4 regions of the Streptomyces sp. NPDC020807 genome follow, and region 2 is predicted to be linked to each of the others. Evidence: riboswitches for the same ligand, from Rfam matches in the RefSeq annotation. Region 2 holds a riboswitch; each other region holds the start of a gene.
What was found. A riboswitch is a leader RNA that binds a small molecule or an ion and turns the genes downstream of it on or off. The one in region 2 is predicted to bind cobalamin.
Positions count from the first base shown of each region.

Region 1: linked by a shared signal. The riboswitch ahead of AB0G79_RS29600 (energy-coupling factor ABC transporter permease) and the one ahead of cobN (cobaltochelatase subunit CobN) in region 2 are both predicted to bind cobalamin.
Region 3: linked by a shared signal. The riboswitch ahead of AB0G79_RS22625 (ribonucleoside-diphosphate reductase subunit alpha) and the one ahead of cobN (cobaltochelatase subunit CobN) in region 2 are both predicted to bind cobalamin.
Region 4: linked by a shared signal. The riboswitch ahead of AB0G79_RS30785 (cobalamin biosynthesis protein) and the one ahead of cobN (cobaltochelatase subunit CobN) in region 2 are both predicted to bind cobalamin.

Region 1 is NZ_JBFADU010000030.1:23,643-31,005, forward strand. Features, by position in the region: gene dhaK (dihydroxyacetone kinase subunit DhaK) at 1-270, shown strand, start outside; gene dhaL (dihydroxyacetone kinase subunit DhaL) at 276-896, shown strand; gene AB0G79_RS29595 (PTS fructose transporter subunit IIA) at 893-1,309, shown strand; cobalamin riboswitch at 1,401-1,611, shown strand; gene AB0G79_RS29600 (energy-coupling factor ABC transporter permease) at 1,640-2,341, shown strand; gene AB0G79_RS29605 (energy-coupling factor ABC transporter substrate-binding protein) at 2,338-2,787, shown strand; gene cbiQ (cobalt ECF transporter T component CbiQ) at 2,794-3,543, shown strand; gene AB0G79_RS29615 (ATP-binding cassette domain-containing protein) at 3,540-4,424, shown strand; gene AB0G79_RS29620 (NADPH-dependent 2,4-dienoyl-CoA reductase) at 4,521-6,536, shown strand; gene AB0G79_RS29625 (PadR family transcriptional regulator) at 6,599-7,162, shown strand; gene rpmF (50S ribosomal protein L32) at 7,224-7,363, shown strand, end outside.
Region 2 is NZ_JBFADU010000001.1:408,072-415,434, reverse strand. Features, by position in the region: gene cobN (cobaltochelatase subunit CobN) at 1-2,461, opposite strand, end outside; cobalamin riboswitch at 2,501-2,639, opposite strand; gene AB0G79_RS01975 (cobalamin biosynthesis protein CobG) at 2,719-3,984, shown strand; gene AB0G79_RS01970 (precorrin-8X methylmutase) at 3,989-4,642, shown strand; gene cobJ (precorrin-3B C(17)-methyltransferase) at 4,639-6,144, shown strand; gene AB0G79_RS01960 (serine hydrolase) at 6,182-7,363, opposite strand, start outside.
Region 3 is NZ_JBFADU010000016.1:84,797-92,159, forward strand. Features, by position in the region: gene AB0G79_RS22605 (GntR family transcriptional regulator) at 1-643, shown strand, start outside; gene AB0G79_RS22610 (DUF3311 domain-containing protein) at 808-1,062, shown strand; gene mctP (monocarboxylate uptake permease MctP) at 1,059-2,684, shown strand; gene AB0G79_RS22620 (GNAT family N-acetyltransferase) at 2,689-3,207, shown strand; cobalamin riboswitch at 3,247-3,386, shown strand; gene AB0G79_RS22625 (ribonucleoside-diphosphate reductase subunit alpha) at 3,516-5,885, shown strand; gene AB0G79_RS22630 (ribonucleotide-diphosphate reductase subunit beta) at 5,885-6,901, shown strand; gene AB0G79_RS22635 (DUF2809 domain-containing protein) at 6,977-7,363, shown strand, end outside; gene def (peptide deformylase) at 7,363-7,363, opposite strand, start outside.
Region 4 is NZ_JBFADU010000033.1:54,295-61,657, forward strand. Features, by position in the region: gene AB0G79_RS30765 (hypothetical protein) at 1-101, opposite strand, end outside; gene AB0G79_RS30770 (hypothetical protein) at 301-1,428, opposite strand; gene AB0G79_RS30775 (inorganic phosphate transporter) at 1,778-3,046, shown strand; gene AB0G79_RS30780 (hypothetical protein) at 3,059-3,280, shown strand; cobalamin riboswitch at 3,415-3,550, shown strand; gene AB0G79_RS30785 (cobalamin biosynthesis protein) at 3,583-4,560, shown strand; gene AB0G79_RS30790 (cobyric acid synthase) at 4,557-6,080, shown strand; gene AB0G79_RS30795 (putative cobaltochelatase) at 6,385-7,363, shown strand, end outside.

The DNA of each region.
Region 1 (7,363 bases), on a different contig from region 2:
GTCGTCGACGATCTTCGGCCGCGCGGACCCGTGCTGGTGCTGGTCAACGGGATGGGCGGCACGCCGCTGCTCGAACTGTACGGGTTCAACGCCGAGGTGCAGCGGGTCCTCGGCGAGCGCGGGATTCCCGTCGCCCGGACGCTCGTCGGGAACCACGTGACCTCCCTCGACATGGCCGGCTGTTCCGTCACCCTCTGCGAGGTCGACGAGGAGCTGCTGCGGCTCTGGGACGCGCCCGTGCAGACGGCCGCCCTGCGGTGGGGACGGTGAGCGGGATGACGGAGGGTCTCGACGCCGGGTTCGCGGTGCGGTGGCTGACGGGGGCCGCCCAGGTCGTCTCCCGCGAGGCCGACCGGCTCACGGATCTCGATTCCGCCATCGGCGACGCCGACCACGGCGCCAACCTCAGGCGCGGGTTCGCCGCCGTGGCCGAGGTGCTCGCCGAGGAGCCGCCCCCGACGCCGGGGGCGGTGCTCGTCGCCGCCGGGCGGGAGCTGATCTCGACCGTCGGCGGGGCCTCGGGGCCGCTGTACGGGACCCTGCTGCGGCGCGCCGGGAAGGCACTCGGCGAGGATGCGGCCGTCGGCCGGGAACGCTTCGCGGAGGCCCTCGGCGCCGGGGTCGGTGCCGTGGGACAGCTCGGCGGGGCGCAGGTGGGGGACAAGACCATGCTGGACGCGCTCGTTCCGGGCGTGGAGGGGCTGCGGACGTCCTTCGAGGCGGGGCGGGCGGCCGCCGCGGCCGGTGCGCTGGGGACCGTACCCCTGCGGGCGAGGAAGGGCCGGGCCAGTTATCTGGGCGAGCGGTCGATCGGGCACGAGGATCCGGGGGCCGCCTCCTCGGCGCTGCTGCTCGCGGCGCTCGCCGACACCGCCCGGGCGGAGGGTCTCTCGTGAGCGCGGGGACGCCGGCGCGGGTGGGCATCGTGCTCGTCTCGCACAGCGCGGCCGTCGCCGCCTCGGTCGCCGAGCTCGCCCGCGGCCTCGCCGGCGGCGGTGACACCGCCCCGATCCGGCCGGCCGGCGGGCTCCCCGACGGGGGTCTCGGGACGAGTGCCGCCCTCGTCGCCGAGGCGGCGGAGGCGGTCGACGGCGGGGCCGGGGTGGCGGTCCTCGTCGACCTCGGCAGCGCGGTCCTCACCGTGAAGGCGCTCCTCGCCGAGGGTGACGAACTCCCGGCGGGCACCCGTCTGGTGGACGCGCCCTTCGTCGAGGGCGCGGTCGCCGCGCTGGTGACGGCGAGTGCCGGCGGGGACCTCGACGCGGTGGCCGCGGCGGCCTCGGAGGCGTACGCGTACCGGAAGGAATGAGCGGCGCCCGGGAGGGCCGGCCGCGAGTGCGGGGAGTGACCGGGAGGGCGCGCCCGGTGGCGGCCGTGTTGTGATCGGGCAGGTCAACACACTAATGTCGCAGGGCCTTGGTGTACGGGAAACCGGTGCGGTACCGGTGCGGCCCTCGCCACTGTGATCGGGAGTTCCGGCTCCACACCCGGGGGGGACAGCCCTCCCGGGCAAGCCACTGGACCGTCGTGGGAGACCGCCTCGGTGTGGGAAGGCGGAGTCGGGACGTATGACCGTCAGCCAGGAGACCGGCCGGGGCGCGTTGTCCATCCACGAGGTGCTGGAGAGGGTCTCCCAACCATGCATATAGCCGAGGGGTACCTACCCCCCGTCCACGCCGCCGCCTGGGGCGTCGCGGCCGCCCCGTTCGTCGTCCACGGGGCCCGCGCCCTCACCCGAGAGGTGCGCGCGAACCCCGAGTCCACTCTGCTCCTCGGCGCGTCCGGCGCCTTCACCTTCGTCCTCTCGGCACTCAAGCTGCCCTCGGTGACGGGAAGTTGTTCCCACCCGACCGGTACGGGCCTGGGCGCGATCCTCTTCCGGCCGCCGATCATGGCGGTCCTGGGGACGATCACGCTCCTCTTCCAGGCCCTCCTGCTCGCCCACGGCGGGCTGACCACGCTCGGCGCGAACGTCTTCTCGATGGCGATCGTCGGGCCGTGGGCGGGGTACGGGACGTACCTGCTGGCCCGCCGGTCCGGCGCGCCGCTGATGGTCGCCGTCTTCCTCGGCGCGTTCGTCGCCGACCTGTCGACGTACTGCGTCACCAGCGTCCAGCTCGCGCTGGCCTTCCCCGACCAGGGCAGCGGCGTCCTCGGCGCGCTCGCCAAGTTCGGGTCCATCTTCGCCGTCACCCAGATCCCGCTGGCCGTGAGCGAGGGTCTCCTGACGGTCCTCGTGATGCGGCTGCTCACGCAGTCCAGCAAGGGCGACCTGATCCGGCTCGGCGTCCTCTCCCGGAAGGCTCCGGAGCGTCCCGCGGAGGAGGTGACCGCGGCATGAGCTCCCCGCGTGTCAGCAAGAACACCAAGATCAACGCGCTGCTCCTGCTCGTCGTCGTCGCGCTCGCGGTCCTTCCGCTCGCGCTCGGCCTCGGCGACCACAAGGAGGAGCCGTTCACGGGCGCGGACGCCGAGGCGGAGACCGCGATCACCGAGCTCCAGCCGGACTACGAGCCCTGGTTCAGCCCGCTGTACGAGCCGCCGTCCGGGGAGATCGAGTCGGCGCTCTTCGCCCTCCAGGCGGCGCTCGGCGCCGGTGTCCTCGCGTACTACTTCGGCGTCCGGCGCGGCCGGCGGCAGGGCGAGGCCCGCGCGCGGGCGGAGCTGGCGTCCCCGGTACCGGCCTCCCCGGCAGCCCCCTTGGTCCCGACCGCCCCGGCAGCGTCCCCGGTACCGGCCTCCCCGATGCCGGCCGAGGCCTCCGACGCCGTCGGCAAGGACGCGTAACCGCCCATGCTCCCCATCGACGCGGCGGCGCACAGCAGCCGCTGGCGCCGTCGGCATCCCGCCGAGAAGGCGCTGCTCGGCTTCGGCCTGACACTCTGCGCGGTCTGTCTGCCGCCGTGGCCCGGCGCCGTGCTCGTGGCGGCGGCGACGCTCGCCGTCCTGCTCGGGCCGGCCGCCGTGCCGGGCCGTCAGCTGTGGCGGGCCTTCCGGGTCCCGCTGGGCTTCTGCGTCACGGGCGCCGTCCCGCTGCTCTTCGAGGTCGGCGGGGAGCGCGGGTTCGTGGCGCTCGCGCCGGGCGGGCCCGGCCACGCGGTGGAGCTGCTGCTCCGAACCGCGGCCGCCTCGCTCGGCGTGCTGCTCTTCGCGTTCACCACGCCCGTCTCGGACGTGCTGCCCCGGCTCGTCCGGGCGGGCGTGCCGGCGCCCGTGGTGGACGTGGCGCTCGTGATGTACCGGATCATCTTCCTGCTGCTCGACTCCCTGACCAAGATCCGGCAGGCGCAGGCGGCCCGCCTCGGGCACACCACCCGGGCGGCGACCTGGCGTTCGCTGGCGGGTCTCGGCGCGACCACGTTCGTCCGTGCCTTCGACCGGGCGCAGCGGATGCAGTCGGGCCTCGCCGGTCGCGGTTACGACGGGACGCTGCGGGTCCTGGTGCCCGCCGCCGCGGTGTCGGTCCGGTTCCTGACGGCGACGGGCGCGCTCCTCGCGGGGCTCGTCGCCCTCACCCTCGTACTCGAAAGGTTCCTTCCGTGAGCAGCAGCACCTCCCGCCCGCCGGTCCCCGTCGTGGAGCTGGCGGGGGCGGGCTTCGCGTACGAGGACGGTCCCGCGGTCCTGTCGGACGTCGACTTCGCGGTGCCGGAGGGCCGGGCCATCGCGCTCCTCGGACGCAACGGCAGCGGGAAGACGACGCTCCTGCGGCTGCTCAGCGGCGGTCTGCGCTGCGGGAGCGGGTCGCTCCTGCTGGACGGGTCGCCGGTGGCGTACGACCGGAAGGGGCTCACCCGGCTGCGGACGACCGTGCAGCTCGTGGTGCAGGACCCGGACGACCAGCTTTTCGCGGCCTCGGTCGGCCAGGACGTGTCGTTCGGGCCGATGAACCTCGGTCTGTCGGAGGACGAGGTGCGGCTCCGGGTGCGCGAGGCCCTGGAGGCGCTGGACATCACGGCCCTGGAGGACCGGCCGACGCACCTGCTCTCGTACGGGCAGCGCAAGCGCGCCGCCATCGCCGGCGCGGTGGCGATGCGCCCCCGGGTGCTGATCATGGACGAGCCGACGGCGGGGCTCGACCCGCACGGGCAGGAACGGATGCTCGACGCGCTGGCGCGGCTGCGCGCGGCCGGGACGACGGTGGTGATGGCGACGCACGACGTGGACCTGGCGCTGCGCTGGGCGGACGAGGCCGCGGTGCTCTCCCCCGCCGGGCTGCGGACGGGACCGGTCGCCGAGCTGCTCGCGGACCACGCGCTGCTGGACGCGGCGCGGCTGCGGCGGCCGTGGGGGGCGTCGGTGGCGCGGCTGCTGCGCGGGCGGGGGCTGCTCGCGCCCGGGGAGGCCGCGCCGCGGACTCCGGAGGAGCTGGACGCGTGGTCGGAGGGGCTTCGGGCGGGGGTCGGCCCGTTTGCTACTGAGTAGTAGACGTCACGTCGCGGATGTTCTGCAACTAGTTGCAGAACGGGGGGAGGCTCACCTAGAACTAAGGGGACGATCCTGCGCGAGGAGGCGCCCCGAATGACCCCGTACCCGCACCTGCTGAGCCCGCTCGACCTCGGGTTCACCACCCTGCCCAACCGGGTGATCATGGGTTCGATGCACGTCGGCCTGGAGGAGACGGAGCACGGCTTCGAGCGGATGGCCGCCTTCTACGCGGAGCGCGCCCGCGGCGGCGTCGGCCTGATCGTCACCGGCGGCATCTCCCCCAACGAGGCCGGCCGCCCCTGGGACGGCGGCGCCAAGCTGACGACCGCCGACGAGGTCGCCGAGCACCGCCTGATCACGGACGCCGTGCACGCCGAGGGCGGCCGGATCGCGATGCAGATCCTGCACTTCGGCCGGTACGCGTACCACCCCGCGCTCGTCGGCCCCAGCCCGATCAAGGCGCCGATCAGCCCCTTCGTGCCGAACGAGCTCACCGACGCCGAGGTCGAGCAGACCGTCGAGGACTACGCCCGCTGCGCCGAGCTCGCCAAGGAGGCCGGCTACGACGGGGTCGAGGTCATGGGCTCCGAGGGCTACCTCATCAACGAGTTCATCGCCGCCGCCACCAACCAGCGCACCGACCGCTGGGGCGGCTCGTACGAGAACCGCGTCCGCTTCCCGCTGGAGATCGTCCGCCGGATCCGCGAGCGGGTCGGCGAGGAGTTCATCCTCGTCTACCGCCTCTCCATGCTCGACCTGGTCCCCGGCGGCTCCACCCTGGAGGAGGTCGTCCGGCTCGCGAAGGAGATCGAGGCGGCCGGCGCCACCATCATCAACACCGGCATCGGCTGGCACGAGGCCCGCATCCCCACCATCGCGACCTCCGTGCCGCGCGGCGCCTACACCTGGGTCACCAAGAAGCTGATGGGCGAGGTCTCCGTCCCGCTCGTCACCTCCAACCGCATCAACACCCCCGAGGTCGCCGAGGAGATCCTCGCCGACGGCCGCGCGGACCTGGTCTCGCTCGCCCGCCCCTTCCTCGCCGACCCCGGCTTCGTCGCGAAGGCGGCGGCGGACCGCGCCGACACCATCAACACCTGCATCGGCTGCAACCAGGCCTGCCTGGACCACACCTTCAACCTGAAGATCACGTCCTGCCTGGTCAACCCGCGCGCCTGCCACGAGACCGAGCTCGTCCTCTCCCCCACCCGGCTCGCCAAGCGGGTCGCCGTCGTCGGCGCGGGCCCGGCCGGCCTGTCCTGCGCGGTGTCCGCGGCCGAACGCGGCCACGACGTCACCCTCTTCGACGCCGCCGCCGAGATCGGCGGCCAGCTGAACGTCGCCAAGCAGGTCCCGGGCAAGGACGAGTTCGAGGAGACCCTGCGCTACTTCCGCGTGCAGCTCGCCGAGCACGGCGTCGAGGTCCGCCTGAACACGTACGTCTCCGCCGCCGACCTCGCTTCGTTCGACGAGGTCGTCGTCGCCACCGGCGTCACCCCCCGCACCCCCGAGATCCCCGGCGTCGACCACCCGAGCGTCGTCAGCTACCTCGACGTGCTGCGGGACGGCGCGCCGGTCGGCGAGCGGGTCGCGATCATCGGCGCGGGCGGCATCGGCTTCGACGTCGCCGAGTTCCTCACGGACGGCGGCGAGGGCGCGAGCCAGGACCCCGAGACGTACTTCCGCCAGTGGGGCGTCGACACCTCGTACGAGAACCGGGGCGGCCTGCGCGCCCCCGAGCGCCCGGCCCCGCCGCGCCAGGTGCACCTGCTCCAGCGCAAGACCTCCAAGGTCGGTGCCGGGCTCGGCAAGACCACCGGTTGGATCCACCGCACCGAGCTCAAGCACCGGGGCGTCGCCATGGTCGCGGGCGTCTCGTACGACCTCATCGACGACGAGGGCCTGCACCTGACGATCGACGGGGAGCGGCAGCTGCTGCCCGTGGACACGGTCGTCCTCTGCTCGGGCCAGGACCCGCAGCGGGGCCTGTACGAGGAGCTGGTCGCCGCCGGGCGCACCGCGCACCTCATCGGCGGTGCCGACGTGGCGGCGGAGCTGGACGCGAAGCGGGCCATCGACCAGGGGACGCGGCTCGCGGCCGCACTGTGACCGGCGCGCCTGCCCGTATCGGCGCACCCGCCCTCATCGGCGCGCCTGCCTAGGATGCGTGCATGTCCCTCCCGCACGCGATCCTGACGGCGCTGCTCGAGAAGCCGTCCTCCGGCCTCGAACTGACGCGTCGCTTCGACAAGTCGATCGGCTACTTCTGGTCGGCGACGCATCAGCAGATCTACCGCGAGCTCGGGAGGCTGGAGGAGGCGGGGCACATCCGTGCCCTGCCCTCCCGGGTGCCCGCGCGGGGACAGAAGAAGGAGTACGAGGTCCTGCCGGCCGGCCGGGCGGAGCTGGGCGACTGGGTCGGCAGGCCGGAGGACCCGAAGCCGCTGCGGTCCGCCCTGCTGCTGCGGATGCGGGCGGCGGCGATGGTCGGCTCGTCGGGACTGCGGGCGGAGCTGGCACGCCATCTCGACCTGCACCGGGCGCAGCTGGACGAGTACCTCGCGATCGAGGAGCGGGACTTCCCTGCGGAACGTCGACGCACCGAACCGGATCGGCTGCGGCACCTCGTGCTGCGGGGCGGGGTGGATCTGGAGCGGTTCTGGGTGGAGTGGCTGACGGCGGCGCTGCGGGACCTGGACGGTCTCGGCGCCGGGGCTCCCGAGCCCGACTGTTAATGGGAATCGTTTTCATATAACGTGGATCCCATCACCCCCCATCGACGGAGGTCCTGTCCCCATGGCCGTGCCCAAGCGCAAGATGTCCCGCTCCAACACCCGCCACCGCCGCTCCCAGTGGAAGGCGAGCACCGTCCAGCTCGTGCCCGTCACGGTCGACGGCGTCGTCCACCAGGTCCCCCAGCGCCTCGTGAAGGCGTA
Region 2 (7,363 bases):
CCTTCGGGTCGACCGAGTAGAAGTTCCGGCCGGTCGGCAGGACGTTGACCAGCCCGCGGAGCGGGGAGCCCGACGGGCCCGCCGGGACGAAGCCGCCGTTGAGGGCGTGCACCGCGTGCGTCAGCTCGTCGGTGGTCGCGGCGAGGCGCGGGACGACCTGGCGGACCGCGAAGTCCAGGACGTCGCGGACCTCGGAGCCGTACGCCGCGGCGACCGTCCCGACGGCCTCCGGCGCCCAGTCCGCCGCCTCCATCGCCTCGACGAGGGCGCGGGCCTCCGCCTCCACGGCGTCCGCGTCCGTGCGCGTCGGCGCGGACTCGTCGAGGCCGAGCGCCTCGCGCAGGCCCGGCAGCGCCTGGGTGCCGCCCCAGATCTGACGGGCGCGCAGGATCGACAGGACCAGGTTGACCCGGGCCTCGCCCGCCGGCGCCCCGCCGAGGACGTGCAGGCCGTCGCGGATCTGCGCGTCCTTGACCTCGCACAGCCAGCCGTCGACGTGCAGGAGGAAGTCGTCGAAGCCGTCGTCCTCCGGGCGGTCCTCCATGCCGAGGTCGTGGTCGAGCTTCGCCGCCTGGATCAGCGTCCAGATCTGCGCGCGGATCGCGGGCAGCTTCGACGGGTCCATGGAGGAGATCTGCGCGTACTCGTCGAGCAGCTGCTCCAGGCGCGCGATGTCGCCGTACGAGTCGGCGCGGGCCATCGGCGGCACCAGGTGGTCGACGAGGGTCGCGTGCACGCGCCGCTTGGCCTGGGTGCCCTCGCCCGGGTCGTTGACGAGGAACGGGTAGATCAGCGGGATGTCGCCGAGCGCCGCGTCCGGGCCGCAGGCGGCGGACAGGCCGGCGTTCTTGCCCGGCAGCCACTCCAGGTTGCCGTGCTTGCCGAGGTGGACCATCGCGTCGGCGCCGAAGCCGCCGTCGTCCTCGCGGGCGGCGATCCACCGGTAGGCGGCCAGGTAGTGGTGGGACGGCGGCAGATCGGGGTCGTGGTAGATCGCGATCGGGTTCTCGCCGAAGCCGCGCGGCGGCTGGATGAGGATCAGCAGGTTCCCGCGCCGCAGCGCCGCGAGGACGATGTCGCCCTCCGGATTGCGGGACCGGTCGAGGAACATCTCGCCCGGCGCCGGGCCCCAGTGCTCCTCGACCTGCTCGCGCAGCTCGGCCGGGAGCGTCGCGTACCAGCGCTTGTAGTCGGCGGCCGGGATGCGGACCGGGTTCCTCGCGAGCTGCTCCTCGGTCAGCCAGTCCTGGTCATGGCCGCCGGCCTCGATGAGGGCGTAGATCAGCTCGTCGCCGTCGCCGGAGACCAGGCCGGGCAGGTCGGCCTCGGGCCCGAAGTCGTACCCCTCGGCGATCAGTCGGCGCAGCAGGGCGACGGCGGAGGCGGGGGTGTCGAGACCGACGGCGTTGCCGATGCGGGAGTGCTTGGTGGGGTACGCGGAGAGGACGAGCGCGAGCTTCTTCTCGGCGTTCGGGATGTGGCGGAGCCGGGCGTGCCGGACGGCGATCCCGGCGACGCGGGCCGCGCGCTCGGCGTCGGCGACGTACGCGGGCAGGCCGTCGGCGTCGATCTCCTTGAAGGAGAACGGGACGGTGATGAGGCGGCCGTCGAACTCGGGCACGGCCACCTGGCTGGCGGCGTCGAGCGGCGAGAGGCCCTCGTCGTTCTCCTCCCAGGCGGACCGCGAACCGGTCAGGCAGAGCGCCTGGAGGATCGGCACGTCGAGCGCGGCGAGCGCCCCCGCGTCCCAGGCCTCCTCGTCGCCGCCGGCCTGCGCCTCGGCGGGCTTCGTACCGCCGGCGGCGAGGACGGTCGTGACGATCGCGTCGGCGCCGCGGAGCGTCTCGACGAGCTCCTCCTCGGGGGCGCGCAGCGAGGCCACGTACAGCGGCAGCGCCTGGGCCCCGGCGTCCTCGACGGCGTCGCAGAGGGCGTCGACGAAGGCGGTGTTCCCGCTCATGTGGTGGGCGCGGTAGTAGAGCACGGCGACCGTCGGGCCGTCGGTGCGGCGGGGGGTGCGCTCCAGGGGACCCCAGGTGGGGGCGGCGGCCGGGGCCTCGAAGCCGTGACCGGTGAGGAGCACGGTGTCGGAGAGGAAGCGGGCCAGCTGCGTCAGGTTCGCGGGGCCGCCGTGCGCGAGGTAGGCGTGCGCCTCGGTCGCGACGCCGACGGGGACCGTCGAGGCCTCCATCAGCTGCGCGTCGGGGGCCTGTTCGCCGCTGAGCACGACGACCGGCTTTCCGGCGGCGTGGATCGCGTCGAGCCCCTCCTGCCAGGAGCGCAGGCCGCCGAGGAGGCGGACGACGACGAGCTCGACGCCGTCGAGGAGGCCGGGCAGGTCGGCGAGGGGAAGCCGGGAGGGGTTGGCGAAGCGGTACGCGGGACCGTCCCCGTCCGCCGCGGCGTCGGCCGCGCGGGCGCTGAGCAGGTCGGTGTCGGAGTGCGACAGCAGCAGGAGCATGGCAGGCGCAGGCCCTTCCTCGGGGTTGTCCGCGCCCCGGGTGGTCGTGGTGTCGGCGGGGAGTTCCTGACTCACCCGTACCGGCCAGGCCGGTACGGGCTCACAGTGGCGGGACCGCGCCGGATTCTCACCGGGCTTCCTCCCCGGGGCCCTGGGACCCCATGCCTTCCCGCATCCTAGATCGTGCCGGGGACGGGCCGAAGGGAGACGGGGAGTCGGCCGGATCACACCCGGTGAGGGCCTCCTGTCCCGTGGGTATGCTCGCCGCCATGCCGCCCACCCCGCCCCCGTCCCCGAAGCCCCAGCGGAACGAACCGTCCGCCCGGGACCGTGGCGATGCCTGCCCCGGCGCGCTGCGCCTGCACGCCGCCGACGACGGCGGCCTGGCTCGACTCCGGCTTCCCGCAGGGCGTTTGACGGCACGTCAGGTGGAGGTCCTCGCGCACGCGGCGGAGACCCTGGGCGACGGCTCGGTGAGCGTCACCTCCCGGGGCAACGCCGAGCTCCGCGGCCTGGCGGACGGCTGCGGGACGGAGCTCGCCGCGCTCCTCGCGGACGCGGGCCTGCTGCCCTCCGCCACGCACGAACGCGTCCGCAACATCGTCGTCTCCCCCGCCGCGGGACTCGACGGACTCGGCGGCCCCGAGGTCCAGTTGTGGGCCCGCGAACTCGACGCCCTCCTCTGCGCCGCCCCCTGGGCGGCGGCGCTTTCCGGCCGTTTCCTCTTCGTCCTCGACGACGGCCGCGGGGACGTGGCGGGGCTCGGCGGCGATGTGACCTTGGTCGCAGTGGAGGCGGGCCGCGCACGGCTGTACGTCGGCGGGCAGGCGTACCACGTCGCCGGGACCGACGCCGCCCGCGCCGCGCTCACCGCCGCCGGGGCCTTCCTCGACGCGGCCCGCGCGGCCGGAACCGGCGCCTGGCGGGTCGGGGAACTCCCCGACGGCCACGCCCCCGACCTGGCCGGCGCCCTCGCGCGGGCCGGGATCGCGGCGGAGCCCGTCACCCCTGCCGCCTCGCTCCTGCTCTACGGAGGACCGCCCGCGCCCGGGCCGCTCGGCGCCCGCGCCCTGTACGTCCTCGCGCCCCTCGGCCGCCTCACCGCCGCGCAGCTGCGGGCGCTGCTGCCCGCCGAAGAGGTACGGCTGACGCCGTGGCGCGGCGCGGTGGTCGTGGGCACCACGGCCGGCACCGACCGGCTCGCCGCCCACGGCCTGATCACCGACCCCGGCTCCCCCTGGGTGAACGTGACCGCCTGCACCGGCCGCCCCGGCTGCGCCAAGTCCCTCGCGGACGTCCGCGCCGACGCCGTCCCGGCCCCGGCGCGCGGCCTGCCCGGAGCGGGCACGCCCGTCCACTACTCCGGCTGCGAGCGCCGCTGCGGCCACCCGCACGGCACCTGGGTCGACGTCGTCGCCACCGCCGACGGCGCGTACCTGGTGAACGGCGCCCCCACCCCCCGTACCGCCCTGCACGAAGCCGTCACCACGGCCCGCACGACCACCACGGCCACCACCCGATGACGAGATGAGCGAGAGCACCAGGATGTTCGACTACGAGAAGGACGGGACGGAGATCTACCGCCGGTCCTTTGCCACGATCCGCGCCGAGGCGGACCTCGACGGCCTGCCCGCCGACGTCGCCCAGGTGGCGGTCCGGATGATCCACGCCTGCGGCATGACCGACCTCGTCAGCGATATCGCCTACTCGTCGCGGGTCGTCGCGGACGCCCGCGCCGCCCTCCAGGCCGGCGCGCCGATCCTCTGCGACGCCCAGATGGTGGCCAGCGGCGTCACCCGCAAACGGCTGCCCGCCGACAACGAGGTGCTCTGCGCGCTCTCCGACCCGGCCGTCCCCGGCCTCGCCGCCGAGCTCGGCACCACCCGCTCGGCCGCCGCGCTCGAACTCTGGCGCGACCGCCTCGAAGGCTCCGTCGTCGCCATCGGCAACGCGCCCACCGCGCTCTTCCACCTCCTGGAGATGGTCGCGAAGGGCGCGGGCAGGCCCGCCGCCGTCCTCGGCATCCCGGTCGGCTTCATCGGCGCCGCCGAGTCGAAGGACGCCCTCGCCGAGAACGGCCTCGGCCTCGAATACCTCGTCGTACGGGGCCGGCGCGGCGGCAGCGCCATGACGGCCGCCGCCCTCAACGCGCTCGCGCACGAAGCGGAGATACAGGCATGAGCACCCCGAAGGGCACCCCTCAGGGCAAGCTGTACGGGGTCGGGCTCGGCCCCGGCGACCCGAACCTCATGACGGTGGCGGCCGTGAAGGCCATCGCCGAGGCCGACGTCGTCGCCTACCACTCGGCCCGCCACGGCCGCTCGATCGCCCGCTCCATCGCGGCCGAGCACCTCCGCGAGGACCACGTCGAGGAGCGGCTCGTGTACCCGCTCACCGTCGAGACCACGGACCACCCCGGCGGCTACCGGGGCGCCCTCGACGACTTCTACGAGGAGGCCGCGGCCCGGCTCGCCGCCCACCTCGACGCGGGCCGCACCGTCGCCGTGCTCGCCGAGGGCGACCCGCTGTTCTACGGCTCGTACCAGCACATGCACAAGCGGCTCGCGGACCGCTACGACACGACCGTCATCCCCGGCGTGACCTCGGTGAGCGCCGCCGCCGCCCGGCTCGGCGAGCCGCTGTGCGAGGCGGAGGAGGTCCTCACGATCATCCCCGGCACCCTGCCGGAGGACGAGCTGACGGCCCGTCTCGCGGGCACCGACTCGGCGGTCGTGATGAAGCTCGGCCGCACCTTCCCCACGGTCCGGCGCGCCCTGGAACGCGCGGGCCGCCTCGACGACGCGCGGTACGTGGAGCGGGCGTTCATGGCCGGCGAGCGCACCGGCGTCCTTGCCGAGATCGCCCCCGAGTCGGTCCCGTACTTCTCCGTCGCCGTGCTGCCCTCCCGCATCGACCAGGAGGCGCCCGTACGCGAGCGGGGCGAGGTCACCGTCGTCGGCACCGGCCCCGCCGGCGCGCCCTGGCTGACCCCCGAGTCGCGCGGCGCGCTCGTCAACGCCGACGTCCTCGTCGGCTACACCACCTACCTCGACCGCGTCCCGGTCCTGCGCCCCGGCCAGGTCCGGCACGGCTCCGACAACAAGGTCGAGTCGGAACGGGCCGAGTTCGCGCTCGACCTCGCCCGGCGCGGGAAGAAGGTCGCGGTCGTCTCCGGCGGCGACCCGGGCGTCTTCGCCATGGCGACGGCCGTCCTGGAGGTCGCCTGCGAGCCCGAGTACGCCGACGTGCCCGTACGGGTCCTCCCCGGCGTGACCGCGGCGAACGCGGCCGCGGCGGCGGCCGGCGCCCCGCTCGGCCACGACTACGCCACGATCTCCCTCTCGGACCGCCTCAAGCCCTGGGACGTCATCGAGGCCCGGCTGCGCGCGGCGGCCGGCGCCGACCTCGTCATCGCCCTGTACAACCCGGGCTCCAAGTCCCGTACGCACCAGGTGGCCGCCGCCCGCGACCTCCTGCTCGAACTCCGCGACCCGGAGACCCCGGTGGTCGTCGCCCGCGACGTCGGCGGCCCCGAGCAGTCGGTGCGCGTCGTCACCCTCAAGTCCCTGGAGCCGTCCGAGGTCGACATGCGGACGCTGCTCCTCGTCGGCTCCTCGCAGACGCGGGCGGTCGAGCGCGGCGACGGCCGCACGATCGCCTGGACGCCTCGCCGGTACGGGTGACTCAGCCGGTAGGGATGAGCTAGCCGGTAGGGATGAGCTAGCCGGTACGGGTGAAGGTGCCGAGCCCCTCCCGGTCGAGGTACTCGACCTCGACCGTCTTCCCGTCGGGCGAGAACGTGACGCCGGTCAGCCCGACGGCGTTCTCCCCGCGGGTCGGGAAGGAGAAGGTGTTCCCGTCGTAGTGGGACAGGCGGTAGGTCTGCGGCTCGGGTCCGAGCCGCAGCACGAGCCCGCCGTCCGACCCCTCGGCGACGACGGCCGCCCCGTAGTAGTCGCTGCGGTACGTCCCCACGTAGGCACCGGCCTCCTTCGCGGGCGCCGGGTCGGCCGGCGGCTTCGCGTAGTCGGTCTCGGACCGGTCGGCGTCGGCCTGCGCCTGGTAGAGCCCGTCGACGAGCGGCAGCCAGTCCCGGCTGGGCGCGCCCTTCTCGGCGACGTCGAAGAAGTCGAGGGCGACGGTGTCGGCGAGACCGGCGGGGGCGCCGTTGGTGAGGACGACGATCCCGAGCTCCTCGCCGGGCAGCATCGTCACGTTGGTGTGCGCGCCGAGCGCGAAGGCGCCGGTGTGCGAGAGGCGGAGCCGGCCCGCGTCGTCGTACGAGACGTTCCAGCCGAGGCCGTAGAAGCCGGTGCGCCCGGCGGGGGCGTGCGGCGGGGAGGCGACGGCCTCGGGGTGGTGGGTGAGGGTCAGCGCGTCCTCGTCGACGATCCGACGCCCGTCGAGCTCGCCGTTGCCGAGCTGGAGGCGGAGCCAGACCGCCATGTCGCGCGCGGAGGAGCTCACGCCCCCGGCGGGCGACTGCGCGTCAGGGTCCCGCACGTACCGGGCCTTCCAGGTCCCGTCGGGCTCCTTCACGTGCCCGAGGGCGCGGTCGGGGTTGTCGGCGAAGTCCTGGAAGCGGGAACTGGTGTCGTCCATCCCCGCGGGCCGGTACAGGGTGTCCTCGGCGAGCTTCTCCCAGGGGACGCCCTTCTCGGCGGCGACGGCCTCGGCGGCGGCGGTGAGCCCGAAGTTGGTGTAGGCGTAACTGGCCCGGAACGGCGTCAGGGGCTCGTACCGCAGGTGGGACAGGATGTAGTCCTGGTCGTACCCCAGGTCCTCCAGCAGGTCCCCGGCGTGGTCCGGCAGTCCGCTCCGGTGCGAGAAGAGATCGGCGGCGGTGACGTGCGCGCTCACCCAGGGATCCTTCAGCCGGAACTCCGGAAGCAGCGGCCCGAC
Region 3 (7,363 bases), on a different contig from region 2:
CACGCCGGTCCCGCCGGAGCGCACACTCGCCGCCGAGTTCGACACCTCGCGCACGACCGTGCGCCAGGCCCTTCAGGAGCTGGTCGTCGAGGGCCGCCTGGAGCGCATCCAGGGCAAGGGCACCTTCGTGGCGAAGCCCAAGGTCTCCCAGGCGCTCCAGCTCACCTCGTACACCGAGGACATGCGGGCGCAGGGCCTCGAGCCCACCTCGCAGCTCCTCGACATCGGGTACGTCACGGCTGACGACACGCTCGCCGGGCTGCTCGACATCACGGCCGGCGGCCGGGTGCTGCGCATCGAGCGCCTGCGCCTCGCGAGCGGCGAGCCGATGGCGATCGAGACCACGCACCTCTCGGCCAAGCGCTTCCCCGCGCTGCGCCGCTCCCTGGTGAAGTACACCTCGCTCTACACGGCGCTCGCCGAGGTCTACGACGTCCACCTCGCCGAGGCCGAGGAGACCATCGAGACCTCCCTCGCCACCCCGCGCGAGGCCGGCCTGCTCGGTACGGACGTGGGCCTGCCGATGCTGATGCTCTCCCGCCACTCGCTGGACGCCCAGGGCGAACCGGTCGAGTGGGTGCGGTCGGTGTACCGCGGCGACCGGTACAAGTTCGTGGCCCGCCTCAAGCGCCCCACGGACTAACCGAATCCGGATATTTCCCGTTCCCCGAGAAGGGCCGCCGAGAATTCGGCGGCCCTTCTTCGCATCCGTTATGCGGACAGGGGTTCCGTCGGGCGAAACCGTCCCTTAGATTGCCGACCCTTAACAGATGCTTATCCCGGTGATCTGCGAGGGGACGAATCGCCATGACAGAGGCGACACAAGGGAAACAACCGCTCGTCACCCCCCTGAGGGTGGTGATCGGACTCTGCCTTTTCGCGCCCTTCGTGGCGATGCTCTGGGTGAGTTCGTACGCGAAAGCCGAACCGCTCTTCGCGGGCATTCCGTTCTTCTACTGGTACCAGATGCTCTGGGTCCTGGTCTCCACCGCGCTCACCATGGTCGCGTACAAGCTGTGGCAGCTCGACCAGCGCAACCGGAAGGGCGGTGACGCGCGATGAACGACGGCGTGAACGGCGTGGCGCTCGGCGTCTTCGTCTTCTTCTTCCTGGCCGTGACGGTCATGGGCTTCCTGGCCTCGCGCTGGCGCAGGGCCGAGAACGAGCACAGCCTCGACGAATGGGGCCTGGGCGGCCGCTCGTTCGGCACCTGGGTGACCTGGTTCCTGCTCGGCGGTGACCTCTACACCGCGTACACCTTCGTCGCCGTCCCGGCGGCCGTCTACGCGGCGGGCGCGGCCGGCTTCTTCGCCGTGCCGTACACGATCCTCGTGTACCCGCTGATCTTCACCTTCCTGCCCCGCCTGTGGTCGGTCTCGCACAAGCACGGCTACGTCACCACCTCCGACTTCGTGCGCGGACGCTTCGGCTCCAAGGGCCTGTCGCTGGCGGTCGCCGTCACCGGCATCCTCGCGACCATGCCGTACATCGCGCTCCAGCTCGTCGGCATCCAGGCCGTCCTGGACGTGATGGGCGTCGGCGGCGGCGAGACCACCCACTGGTTCGTCAAGGACCTGCCGCTGCTCATCGCCTTCGGCGTCCTCGCGGCCTACACGTACTCCTCGGGTCTGCGCGCCCCGGCGCTCATCGCCTTCGTCAAGGACACGCTGATCTATCTGGTGATCGCCGTCGCGATCATCTACATCCCGATCAAGCTCGGCGGCTTCGACGAGATCTTCGCCAAGGCCGGCGAGGCCTACGCGCAGACCAACCCGGCGACCGGCAAGCCGCGCGGCGCGCTCGTCCCGGGCGAGGCCGGCCAGTGGACGTACGCGACCCTGGCGCTCGGCTCCGCGCTCGCGCTCTTCATGTACCCGCACTCCATCACGGCGACCCTGTCGTCCCGGAGCCGCGAGGTCATCCGCCGCAACACCACGATCCTGCCGCTGTACTCGCTGATGCTGGGCCTGCTCGCGCTGCTCGGCTTCATGGCGATCGCCGCCGGCATCAAGGTGAAGAACGGCCAGCTCGCCATCCCGCAGCTCTTCGAGGACATGTTCCCGGCGTGGTTCGCGGGCGTGGCCTTCGCCGCGATCGGCATCGGCGCGCTCGTCCCGGCCGCGATCATGTCGATCGCCGCCGCCAACCTCTTCACGAGGAACATCTACAAGGACTTCCTCAAGAAGGACGCGACTCCGAAGCAGGAGACCCAGGTCTCCAAGCTGGTCTCGCTCCTCGTGAAGGTCGGCGCGCTCGTCTTCGTCCTCACCATGGACAAGACGGTCGCGATCAACTTCCAGCTCCTCGGCGGCATCTGGATCCTCCAGACCTTCCCGGCGCTGGTCGGCGGCCTCTTCACCCGCTGGTTCCACCGCTGGGCGCTGCTCGCCGGCTGGGCCGTCGGCATGGTGTACGGCACGGCCGCCGCGTACGGCGTCGCCAGCCCGACGCAGAAGCACTTCGGCGGCTCGGCCGCCGAGATCCCGGGCATCGGCGAGATCGGCTACATCGGCCTCACCGCCTTCGTCCTCAACGTCGTCGTCACGGTCGTCCTGACCTTCGTCCTCAAGGCCGTCAAGGCCCCCGAGGGCGTCGACGAGACCTCCCCCGAGGACTACACGGCGGACGCCGGTGACGTCGTCCCGGGCGCGTCCCCGTCCAAGGCCGGTGTCGGAGCACACTGATCGCATGGATGTCACGATCAGGGCGGTACGGCCCGAGGAGTACGAGGTACTCGGCGACCTCACCGGATTCACGTATCTGGGCGACGGGCTGCTGCTGGACGGCGAGGACGACTACTACCTGGCGGTGCTGCGGGACACCGAGCGGCGGGCGCGCGAGGCCGAGGTCCTCGTCGCCGCCGACGAGGCGACCGGCCGCGTCATCGGCGGTGTGACCTTCGCCCTCGGCGGGACCGCCTGGGCCGACATCGCCGTCCCCGGCGAGGCCGAGTTCCGGATGCTCGTGGTCGCGCCCGAGGCGCGCGGCCGGGGCGCCGGAGAGGCGCTCGTACGGGCCTGCGTGGACCGCGCGCGGGCCGTCCCCGAGTGCGCCCGGCTGGTGCTCTCCACGGGGCCGGGCATGGTCGCGGCCCACCGGCTCTACGAGCGGACGGGCTTCGTCCGCACCCCGGAGCGGGACTGGGACCCGGTCCCCGGCTTCACCCTGATGACGTACGCACTGGAGTTCCACACGACAGGCGTGTAAATCCTGACGACACAACATGTGGGGGGCGCCAACAGCGGCGCCCCCCACATGTATGCTCGTCCTCGCTGTCGACGCAGGGAAATCCGGCGCGAATCCGGAACTGTCCCGCAACGGTGTGCTTCCTACCGATTTCGGGTGCGGAGCGAGTCCGACGACCTGCCGGCAGCCCACCCGGTCCGTCCGTTCCGGGTGTCACTGACGTCCGGGCCTCGCGGAGTGGGCCGGTGGACGCGGGCGTCCGTGCGTACGGACCGCCTCGCCCGCCCTCCCCCGTCGCGGCCAGGAGCCGAGCGAGGGAGAGCCCCCACGTGACCATCGCGCCCGCCGATCCGGCCACGGAGATCGACAGCGACGGACCCGGCACCGTGCTGCTGCGGACCCTGACCGATCTCACCGCCGATCTCCCCGACACCGACCCCGGCAAGGTCGCCGCTGCCGCGCTCCGCGGCCGCAGCGCCACGTCGGACGAGGCGGAGCTGCGCGAGCTGGCCACCGAGGCGGCCGCCGGTCTCATCGCCGAGGACCCGGCCTACTCCCGGCTCGCGGCCCGGCTCCTGACCGTCACCATCGCCGACGAGGCGGCCGGCCAGGGCGCGGTCTCCTTCTCCGCCTCCGTGGCCGTCGGCCACCGCGAGGGCCTGATCGCCGACCGCGCCGCCGAGTTCGTCACGCTCCACGCCGAGCGCCTCGACGCCACGATCGACGCCGCCGGCGACGACCGCTTCGGCTACTTCGGCCTGCGCACCCTCTACTCGCGCTACCTGCTGCGCCACCCGATCACCCGCAAGGTCATCGAGACGCCGCAGCACTTCATGCTCCGCGTCGCCTGCGGCCTCGCCGAGGACGACTCGGTCCGCGCGCTCGACGAGGTGGCGGCCCTCTACGGCCTGATGAGCCGTCTGGACTACCTCCCCTCCTCCCCCACGCTCTTCAACTCGGGCACGCGCCACCCGCAGATGTCCTCCTGCTACCTCCTGGACTCCCCCCAGGACGAGCTGGACTCCATCTACGGCCGCTACCACCAGGTCGCGCGCCTCTCGAAGCACGCCGGCGGCATCGGGCTCTCCTACTCCCGCATCCGCGCCCGCGGTTCGCTGATCCGCGGCACCAACGGCCACTCGAACGGCATCGTCCCGTTCCTGAAGACCCTCGACGCCTCCGTCGCCGCCGTGAACCAGGGCGGCCGCCGCAAGGGCGCCGCCGCCGTCTACCTGGAGACCTGGCACGCGGACATCGAGGAGTTCCTCGAGCTCCGCGACAACACGGGCGAGGACCAGCGCCGTACGCACAACCTCAACCTCGCGCACTGGATCCCGGACGAGTTCATGCGCCGGGTCAACGCGGACGCCGAGTGGTCGCTCTTCTCCCCCTCGGACGTTCCCGAGCTCGTCGACCTGTGGGGCGACGAGTTCGACGCCGCCTACCGCGCCGCCGAGGCCAGGGGCCTGGCCCGCAAGACCATGCCGGCCCGCGACCTGTACGGCCGCATGATGCGGACCCTCGCCCAGACCGGCAACGGCTGGATGACCTTCAAGGACGCCTCGAACCGCACGGCCAACCAGACGGCCGAGCCGGGTTCGGTCGTGCACTCCTCGAACCTCTGCACCGAGATCATCGAGGTCACGAACGACGACGAGACCGCGGTCTGCAACCTCGGCTCGGTCAACCTCGGGGCGTTCGTCGTCGGTTCGGACATCGACTGGGACCGCCTGGACGAGACCGTCCGCACGGCCGTCACCTTCCTCGACCGCGTCGTCGACATCAACTTCTACCCGACCGAGCAGGCGGGCAACTCCAACGCCCGCTGGCGTCCGGTCGGCCTGGGTGCCATGGGCCTCCAGGACGTCTTCTTCCAGCTGAAGCTGCCGTTCGACTCCGCCGAGGCGCGCGCGCTGTCCACCCGTATCGCCGAGCGGATCATGCTCGCCGCGTACGAGGCCTCCGCCGACCTCGCCGAGCGCAACGGCCCGCTCCCCGCCTGGGAGAAGACCCGCGCGGCCCGCGGTGTCCTGCACCCCGACCACTACGACGTCGAGCTGAACTGGCCGGAGCGCTGGGCCGCCCTGCGCGAGCGGATCGCCTCGGTCGGCATGCGCAACAGCCTCCTCCTGGCCATCGCGCCGACGGCGACCATCGCCTCGATCGCGGGCGTCTACGAGTGCATCGAGCCGCAGGTCTCCAACCTCTTCAAGCGCGAGACGCTGTCCGGCGAGTTCCTCCAGGTCAACTCGTACCTCGTCGACGAGCTGAAGAAGCTCGGCGTGTGGGACGCGCAGACCCGTGACGCGCTCCGCGACTCCAGCGGCTCCGTCGCGGACTTCGGCTGGATCCCCGCCGAGACCCGTGAGCTGTACCGCACGGCGTGGGAGATCCCGCAGCGCGGCCTCATCGACATGGCGGCGGCCCGTACGCCGTTCCTCGACCAGTCGCAGTCGCTGAACCTCTTCATGGAGACGCCGACCATCGGCAAGCTGTCGTCGATGTACGCGTACGCCTGGAAGCAGGGCCTGAAGACGACGTACTACCTGCGCTCGCGCCCCGCGACCCGGATCGCCCGCGCCGCCCAGGCGTCGACGGCCGCCGCCCCGGCCCCCATCCCCGTCCAGCAGACGACCCTCGACGCCGAGGCGCTCGCCTGCTCCCTTGAGAACCCCGAGTCCTGCGAGGCCTGCCAGTAATGAGCACGACCGACAAGAAGAACCTGCTCGACCCTGGCTTCGAGCTCACCCTCCGCCCGATGCGCTACCCGGACTTCTACGACCGCTACCGGGACGCGATCAAGAACACGTGGACGGTGGAGGAGGTCGACCTCCACTCGGACGTCGCCGACCTCGCCAAGCTCACCCCCGGTGAGCAGCACATGATCGGCCGTCTGGTCGCGTTCTTCGCGACGGGCGACTCGATCGTGGCGAACAACCTCGTCCTGACGCTGTACAAGCACATCAACTCCCCGGAGGCGCGCCTGTACCTGTCGCGCCAGCTCTTCGAGGAGGCCGTGCACGTCCAGTTCTACCTGACCCTCCTGGACACCTACCTGCCCGACCCGGACGACCGCGCCGCCGCGTTCGCCGCCGTCGAGAACATCCCCTCCATCCGCGAGAAGGCGCAGTTCTGCTTCCGCTGGATGGACTCCGTCGAGAAGATCGACAAGCTGGAGACGGCCGCCGACCGCCGCCGCTTCCTGCTCAACCTGATCTGCTTCGCGGCGTGCATCGAGGGCCTGTTCTTCTACGGTGCCTTCGCGTACGTGTACTGGTTCCGGTCCCGCGGCCTGCTGCACGGTCTGGCGACCGGCACCAACTGGGTGTTCCGCGACGAGACCATGCACATGAACTTCGCGTTCGAGGTCGTCGACACCGTCCGCAAGGAGGAGCCGGAGCTCTTCGACGCGGAGCTCCAGCAGCAGGTCACGGACATGCTGAAGGAGGCCGTCGAGGCGGAGCTCCAGTTCGGCCGTGACCTGTGCGGCGACGGCCTGCCGGGCATGAACACCGAGTCGATGCGCGAGTACCTCCAGTGCGTCGCCGACCAGCGCCTCCAGCGCCTCGGATTCGCCCCGGTCTTCGGCTCCGAGAACCCGTTCGCGTTCATGGAGCTCCAGGGCGTCCAGGAGCTCACCAACTTCTTCGAGCGCCGCCCGTCCGCGTACCAGGTCGCGGTCGAGGGCTCGGTGGACCTCGACGAGGACTTCTAGTCCGTCCCCCGCGTACGTACGGGGAAGGGCCCCGCACTCCTGGAGTGCGGGGCCCTTCCGCATAGGCTGCCGGACATGGGCGATCTCGTACGGACGCGTGTCCTGGCCGGAGTTGCGGCCCTGGCGGCGGTCGGCGCCGGGCTGGGGATCAGGGCGGTGGCGACCGGGGAGGTCGCCAAGTACGCGGGGGACGCGCTCTACACCGTGCTGGTCACGGCCCTGGTGGTGCTGGTCGCGCCCCGGGCGCGGCCCTCGGCCGCGGCGGGGGTCGCCCTCGGGTTCAGCTGGGGCGTGGAGCTGTTCCAGCTGACCGGGCTGCCGGCGGCGATGTCCGCGCACAGCACCCTGGCGCGGCTGGTGTTCGGCACGACGTTCAACGCGCCGGACCTGTTCTGGTACGCGATCGGCGCGGCGGTCGGCTGGGCCGGCCACCGCGCCGTGCGTGCGGGAGGAGGACGAGAT
Region 4 (7,363 bases), on a different contig from region 2:
ACGGCGTCGGCGAGGACGTGCCGGGCCTGGCGGGCGAGTTCCGCGCGGGGCGGAGTGCCCTCGGGCGGGCGCGGCGCCGGGCGGGTCCGCCGGTTCGTCACGGCCCGTCGGGCAGTGGCAAGCGCCCGCGGACGGACGAGTCGGAGTCTGGAGTTGCGCGCCAATGGTTCATCGGGCTTTCGAGACGTCACGGGGGCAGTCTTCCCGCTGACGGCCCGAAAGCCCAATCGGAATCCACGGCCTCGTCAGATCGGCCGCGGGAAGGGGCGCGCGAACGCCCGTCCGGGCGCCCCGGCGGAATCAGAGGAGCGGGGTCAGGAAGCGGCGGAGGGCTTCCTCGTACCGGGAGGGGTCGGCGTTCCACATGGCGGCGTGCGGGGCCTGGCGGACGGTCTGGAGGGTGACGAGCCCGGGGCGGCGCACGGCCAGTTCCACGGAGGGGTCCCAGGGGGCGATCGTGTCCTCCGGGCCGTGGAAGAGGAGGACCGGTACCTTCAGGGCGTCCGGTTCCGAGGCCGCCTCGAGGCGGTCGCCGTGGAGGCCGGTCCTGCCCTCGGCCGCGCGGACCGCGAGCGGGAGCAGGGGGGACGGGACGCGGTGGGCCGCGGCGAGGTTGCGGAAGGTGGCCTCCCAGTCGAGGACCGGGGAGTCGAGGACGAGGCCGGCGATCCGGTCGCGCACCCCCGACTCGGCGGCGGCCCGCAGCGCCATCGACGCGCCGGTCCCCCAGCCGTGCAGGACGACCTTCTCCGCACCGCGCCGGACCGCGTACCGGATCGCCGCGTCGACGTCCCGCCACTCGGAGTCGCCGAGGTGGGCGAGGCCGTCGGGTGCCGCCGGGGCCCCCTCGTCGCCGCGGTAGGACGGGACGAGGACGGGGACCTTGCGGCGGTGGAAGAAGGGGACGACGTTGAGCGGGTGCTCGCGGGTCGTGCCGAGGCCGTGCAGGGCGATCACCCACGTCGCGCGCGGGCCCGGCACGAGCCAGGCCGGCAGCTGGCCGAGTTCGCCGGGGATCTCGACGTCCTCGTGGGCGAGCCCGAGGGCGCTCCGCGGCGTGCCCCGGTGGAGCGCCGGGGTGAGCCTGACGCGGACGCCGGGCGCGATCGCGCCGAGCTCGACGCGTTCGAGCCGCCGGACGACGGTGTCCGCGGAGTGCGGGGCCCGGTCGAGGACGGGGCCGAGGACGGCGTGCAGGCCGTGGCCCGCCATCCCGTACGTGCCGGGGCGGAGGGAGGCGAGGCTGCGGGTCAGGGTGATCCGCTCCGGTCCCGTGGCGTGCACGGTGAGCCGGGGGTCGCCCGGGAGTGGTCGTCCGGACGGCGCCTTGAGGGCGACGTCGCTGGCGTACCGGCCGGCCGCCACCGCGGCCGCGCCGATACCTATCAGGGTGGTGACGGCCGCTGCCGTCGCGGTAACCGTGCGCACGCTCCCAGTGTCCGCAGGGTGGGGGCCGCCTGCCACCGGGGGACCTCCGGCGTGCCCCTGGCGAGTGACAAGGGTCTCCCCCGCCGCGTCCCCCGGTCGGATGGTCTCGTCCAGGGGGCGGAACGCCGCCCGGGAGCGCCGGCGCCGCCGGGGCTCGTGGGGCGCCCAGGGCCCCGGATTACCGGCGGTCGCAGGGTGACCGCATCGTGGACATCCGGCCCGCCGGAGGGCGAAGCGGAATCTCTTGACACCGGATGGAGACACCACGTCGCCCGCCCCAGTTCACCTTCCGTTCATCCAGGTTGCCTACGTTCGACGAGCCACTGACGTCAAACGATTGCCTGGGTAAATGGAACACATCACGCTGCTGCTCGCCATTGTGGTCGTGACAGCTCTCGTGTTCGATTTCACGAACGGTTTCCACGACACCGCCAACGCGATGGCCACGACCATCTCGACCGGTGCGCTCAAGCCCAAGACGGCGGTGGCCATGTCCGCCGTGCTGAACCTCGTCGGAGCCTTCCTGTCCGTGGAGGTCGCCAAGACGATCTCCGGCGGGATCATCAACGAAGAGGGCATTCGCACAGAAGTGATCTTCGCGGCGCTCGTGGGCGCCATCCTCTGGAACCTGCTGACCTGGCTCCTGGGCCTGCCGTCCAGCTCCTCCCACGCCCTCTTCGGCGGCCTGATCGGCGCCGCCGTCATGTCCGCCGGCTGGTCCGCGGTCAACGGCTCGACGATCGTCACCAAGGTCCTCATCCCGGCCGTCGCCGCGCCGCTCGTCGCCGGCCTCGCCGCGATGGCCGCCACCAAGCTGACGTACAAGATCAAGGCCAACCCCGACGCCAAGGCCACCGCCAAGGGCTTCCGGGCCGGTCAGATCGCCTCCGCCGGTCTCGTCTCCCTCGCCCACGGCACCAACGACGCCCAGAAGACGATGGGCATCATCACCCTCGCCCTGGTCACCCAGGGCGTCGTCGCCCCCGGCTCGAACCCGCCCCTGTGGGTCGTCGTCTCCGCCGGTGTCGCCATCGCGCTCGGCACCTACCTCGGCGGCTGGCGCATCATCCGCACCATGGGCAAGGGCCTGACCGACCTCCAGCCGCAGCAGGGCTTCGCCGCCCAGACCAGCGCCGCGACGGTCATCCTGGCCTCCTCGCACCTCGGCTTCTCCCTCTCCACCACCCAGTCCTGCTCGGGTGCCGTGATGGGCGCCGGCCTCGGCCGCAAGGGCGGTGTCGTCCGCTGGTCGACCGCCACCCGGATGTTCGTCGCCTGGGGTCTCACCCTTCCGGCCGCCGGCCTCGTCGGCGCGGGCGCCGAGTTCCTGACCAAGCAGGGCCCCTGGGGCATCGCCGCCGTCGCCGTCCTCCTCGTCGCCGGCTCGGGCGTCATCTGGACCCTCTCCCGTCGCAAGCCGGTCGACCACAACAACGTCACCGCCGACGACCTCGACGAGGAGCCCGCGGGCGTCGTGACCACCGCCATCGCGGCCGTCACCCCGCCGCCGGCCCCCGGTTCCGTCGCCGCCGTCGCGGACGAGGACCTCAAGACCACCATCCCGGCGCCGGTTCCCACGGACCCGGCCGCTCCCCCGGCCTCCGCCGCTGCGGTGTAAGGAACGAACGACATGAAGATCGACTGGGCAGCTCTCGGCTCCGTCTTCGGAGTCAGCCTCGTGGCGACCGTCGCCCTCGTGGGCCTCTTCACCCTCGGGATCGTCGGCCTCGGCAAGCAGGAGGAGGCCGAGGCGAACGGCGGCTCCGCCGCCCTGGCCCGTACCGGCGCCTACGCCTGCTTCGCCCTCTGCGCGGCGGCCGTCGGCTACGGCATCTACCTGATCGTCGTCTGACGGTCGCGCCTCCCTCCTCACGGCGGGCGGTCCCCACCTCCGGGTGGGGGCCGCCCGCCGTGTTCGTGGTGCCGTGTTTGTGGTGCTTCGCACAGTGACCCGTCGCAGGTCAAAGGTGGGTTGACGGCTGTTCGCGGCGCGTGGTGGACTGCCGAGGCCATTACGGCGGCAGTCAGAGGAAGTCCGGTGCGAATCCGGCGCGGTCCCGCCACTGTGACCGGGCCCCCAGGGTCCGGGAGTCAGGAACTCTCGCCGCCGGTCACGTCGATCCAGGGCGCGGACCCTGAGTGAGGACATGCGCCATGCCCGGCCGCATCAGAACCACAGGTGCCTTCGCCTACGGAGCCGCCCTCGGGCTGGCCGTCGACCGCCTCGTCGGCGATCCACGCCGCGGCCACCCCGTCGCCTTCTTCGGCCGGACCGCCGCCGCCGTCGAACAGCGCCTGCACCGCGACGACCGCGCCCGCGGCGCCCTGCACACCGCCGTCTGCGCCGGGACGACCGTCGCCGCGGGCGCCCTCGCCGCCCGGGCCGTACGGAACCGGCCGGCCGCCGCCGTCGCCCTCACCGCCGCGTCCGTCTGGGCCGTCGTCGGCGGTACGACCCTGGGCCGCGAGGCGCAGGCGATCGGCGGGGCGCTCGCCGCCGGCGACCTGGACGTGGCCCGCGAGCGGCTGCCGCACCTCTGCGGGCGCGACCCGCAGTCCCTCGACGGTCCCGCGATGGCCCGCGCCGTCGTCGAGTCCGTCGCCGAGAACACCTCCGACGCCGTCGTCGGCGCCCTCTTCTGGGGCGCGGTCGCGGGCGTCCCCGGCCTCCTCGGCTTCCGGGCCGTCAACACCCTCGACGCGATGGTCGGCCACAAGTCCCCGCGCTACCTCCGCTTCGGCTGGGCCTCGGCCCGCCTCGACGACGTGGCCGGCTGGCCCGGCGCCCGGCTGACCGCCGTCGCCGCGACGCTCGCCGGCGGCGACCCGCGCGGAGCCGTACGGGCCTGGCGGGCGGACGCGGCGAAGCACCCGAGCCCCAACGCGGGCCCCGTCGAGGCCTCCTTCGCGGGCGCACTCGGCGTACGGCTCGGGGGGACCCTCTCGTACGGCGGGCGGGTCGAGCACCGGCCCGTCCTCAACGGGGAGGGGCGGCCCGTCGAGGTCGCCGACATCGACCGGGCGGTCCGGCTCTCGCGCCGGGTCACCGCCGTGTCGCTGGCCGCCTGCGTCGGCGGCCGGCTGATCGTGAGCGCGCTGAGCGCGCGCGCGTCGAAGGGGAGGAACGCATGAGCGGCGGCCGCACGAGGGGTGGCGGACTGCTCGTCGCCGGGACCACGTCCGACGCGGGCAAGAGCGTCGTGACCGCCGGGATCTGCCGCTGGCTGGTCCGGCAGGGGATCAAGGTCGCCCCCTTCAAGGGACAGAACATGTCCCTCAACTCCTTCGTGACCCGCGAGGGCGCCGAGATCGGGCGCGCGCAGGCCATGCAGGCGCAGGCCGCGCGCGTCGAGCCGACCGCGCTCATGAACCCCGTGCTGCTCAAGCCCGGCAGCGACCGGTCCAGCCAGGTCGTCCTCATGGGCAAGCCGGTCGGCGAGCTGTCGGCCCGCGGCTACCACGGGGGCAGGCAGAAGGAGCTCTTCGAGCCCGTCCTCGCCTGCCTGGAGGAGCTGCGGAGCACGTACGACGCCGTCATCTGCGAAGGCGCCGGAAGCCCCGCCGAGATCAACCTGCGGCGCACCGACATCGTCAACATGGGCATCGCGCGGGCCGCCCGGCTGCCCGTCGTCGTGGTCGGCGACATCGACCGCGGCGGCGTCTTCGCCCAGTTCTTCGGGACCACGGCGCTGCTCGCGCCCGAGGACCAGGAGCTCGTCGCGGGCTACCTCGTGAACAAGTTCCGGGGTGACGTGACGCTGCTCGAACCCGGGCTCGACATGCTGTACGACCTCACCGGGCGCCGGACCCTCGGCGTCCTCCCGTACGCGCACGGGCTCGGCATCGACGAGGAGGACGGCCTCCGGGTCTCCCTGCGGGGCACCGTCCGCGAGTCGGTCGTCGCACCGCCCGTCGGCGAGGACGTCCTGCGGGTCGCCGTCTGCGCCGTACCGCTCATGTCCAACTTCACCGACGTCGACGCGCTCGCCGCCGAACCGGGCGTCGTCGTCCGCTTCGTCGACCGGCCCGAGGAGCTCGTCGACGCGGACCTGGTCGTCGTCCCCGGCACCCGGGGCACGGTCAAGGCGCTCGCCTGGCTCCGGGAGCGGGGCCTCGCCGACGCGCTCGTGCGGCGGGCCGCCGAGGGGCGTCCCGTGCTCGGCGTCTGCGGCGGCTTCCAGGCGCTCGGCGAGCGGATCGAGGACGAGGTCGAGTCGCGGGCGGGCGTCGTCGACGGGCTCGGGCTGCTGCCCGTCCGGATCCGGTTCGCGCGCGAGAAGACGCTCGCCCGGCCCGTCGGCGAGGCGCTCGGCGAGCGGGTCGAGGGGTACGAGATCCACCACGGCGTCGCGACCGTCGACGGCGGGGAGCCGTTCCTCGACGGGTGCCGGGTCGGGGCGGTCTGGGGGACGCACTGGCACGGCTCGCTGGAGAGCGACGGCTTCCGGCGGGCGTTCCTGCGGGAGGTCGCGGCGGCGTCCGGGCGGCGGTTCGTGCCTTCGCCCGACACGGCGTTCGGCTCCCTGCGGGAGGAGCAGCTCGACCGGCTCGGCGACCTGATCGAGGAGCACGCCGACACGGGGGCGCTGCTGCGGCTCATCGAGGAGGGGGCCCCGGAGGGGCTGCCGTTCGTGCCGCCGGGTGCGCCGTGAGCCGGCCGGGGGCGGTTCGGGCGCGGCTGCGCCGTGCGGGGGCTGCGCCCGGCCTCCGTCCGCACCACCCGTGCGGCTCGGCGACTCACCTGCGGGTGGCCCCTGTGGGTGGCCGCTCAGCGTCGGCGACCGCGGGCCGGTGGGGACGCGCGCGGCCTTCAGTCGCGCCGGGGTTCCCACCCGCACCACCTGTGCGGATGGTGAGCCCGGGTGCGGGTGGCCCCCGTGGGGGCGCATCGCCGTCGGCGGCCGCCGGCAATCCCTTCGTACGTCTGCTGGATCCGCTTGAGGAAAGGACCTCCCGATGAGCACCCGCTATCCGTTCACCGCCGTCGTCGGCATGGACGATCTGCGGCTCGCGCTGCTGCTGAACGCCGTAAGCCCGGCCGTCGGCGGTGTGCTCGTCCGGGGGGAGAAGGGGACCGCCAAGTCGACCGCCGTGCGGGCGCTCGCCGAGCTGCTGCCCGTCGTGCCCGTCGTCACGGGGTGCCGGTTCAGCTGTGACCCCGTCTCGCCCGACCCCGGCTGCCCCGACGGGCCGCACGAGGCCGAGGGCGGCGGCGAGCGTGCCGCCCGCATGGTCGAACTCCCCGTCGGCGCCTCCGAGGACCGGCTCGTCGGCGCGCTCGACATCGAGAAGGCGCTCGCCGACGGCGTCAAGGCCTTCGAGCCGGGACTGCTCGCCGCCGCGCACCGCGGGATCCTGTACGTCGACGAGGTCAACCTGCTCAGCGACCATCTGATCGACCACCTGCTGGACGCCGCCGCCATGGGCTCCTCCCACGTCGAGCGCGAGGGCGTCTCCGTGCGGCACGCCGCCCGTTTCCTGCTGGTCGGGACCATGAACCCCGAAGAGGGCGAGCTGCGGCCCCAGTTGCTCGACCGGTTCGGGCTGACCGTCGAGGTCGCCGCCTCCCGCGTGCCCGAGCAGCGGGTCGAGGTCGTCCGACGGCGGCTCGCGTTCGAGGACGACCCGGCGGGCTTCGCGGCGCGCTGGGCGGGCGAGGAGAGCGCGCTGCGCGCGCGGATCGTCGCCGCCCGGGCCCTGCTGCCGCGGGTGACGCTCGGGGACGCGGTGCTGCTGCAGATCGCCGCCACCTGCGCCGCCTTCGAGGTCGACGGCATGCGCGCCGACATCGTCATGGCCCGCACCGCCACCGCGCTCGCCGCCTGGGACGGGCGGACCGAGGTCACCTCGGACGACGTGCGGCAGGCGGCGCTCCTCGCGCTCCCCCACCGCCGTCGCCGCAACCCCTTCGACGCGCCCGGTCTCGACGAGGACA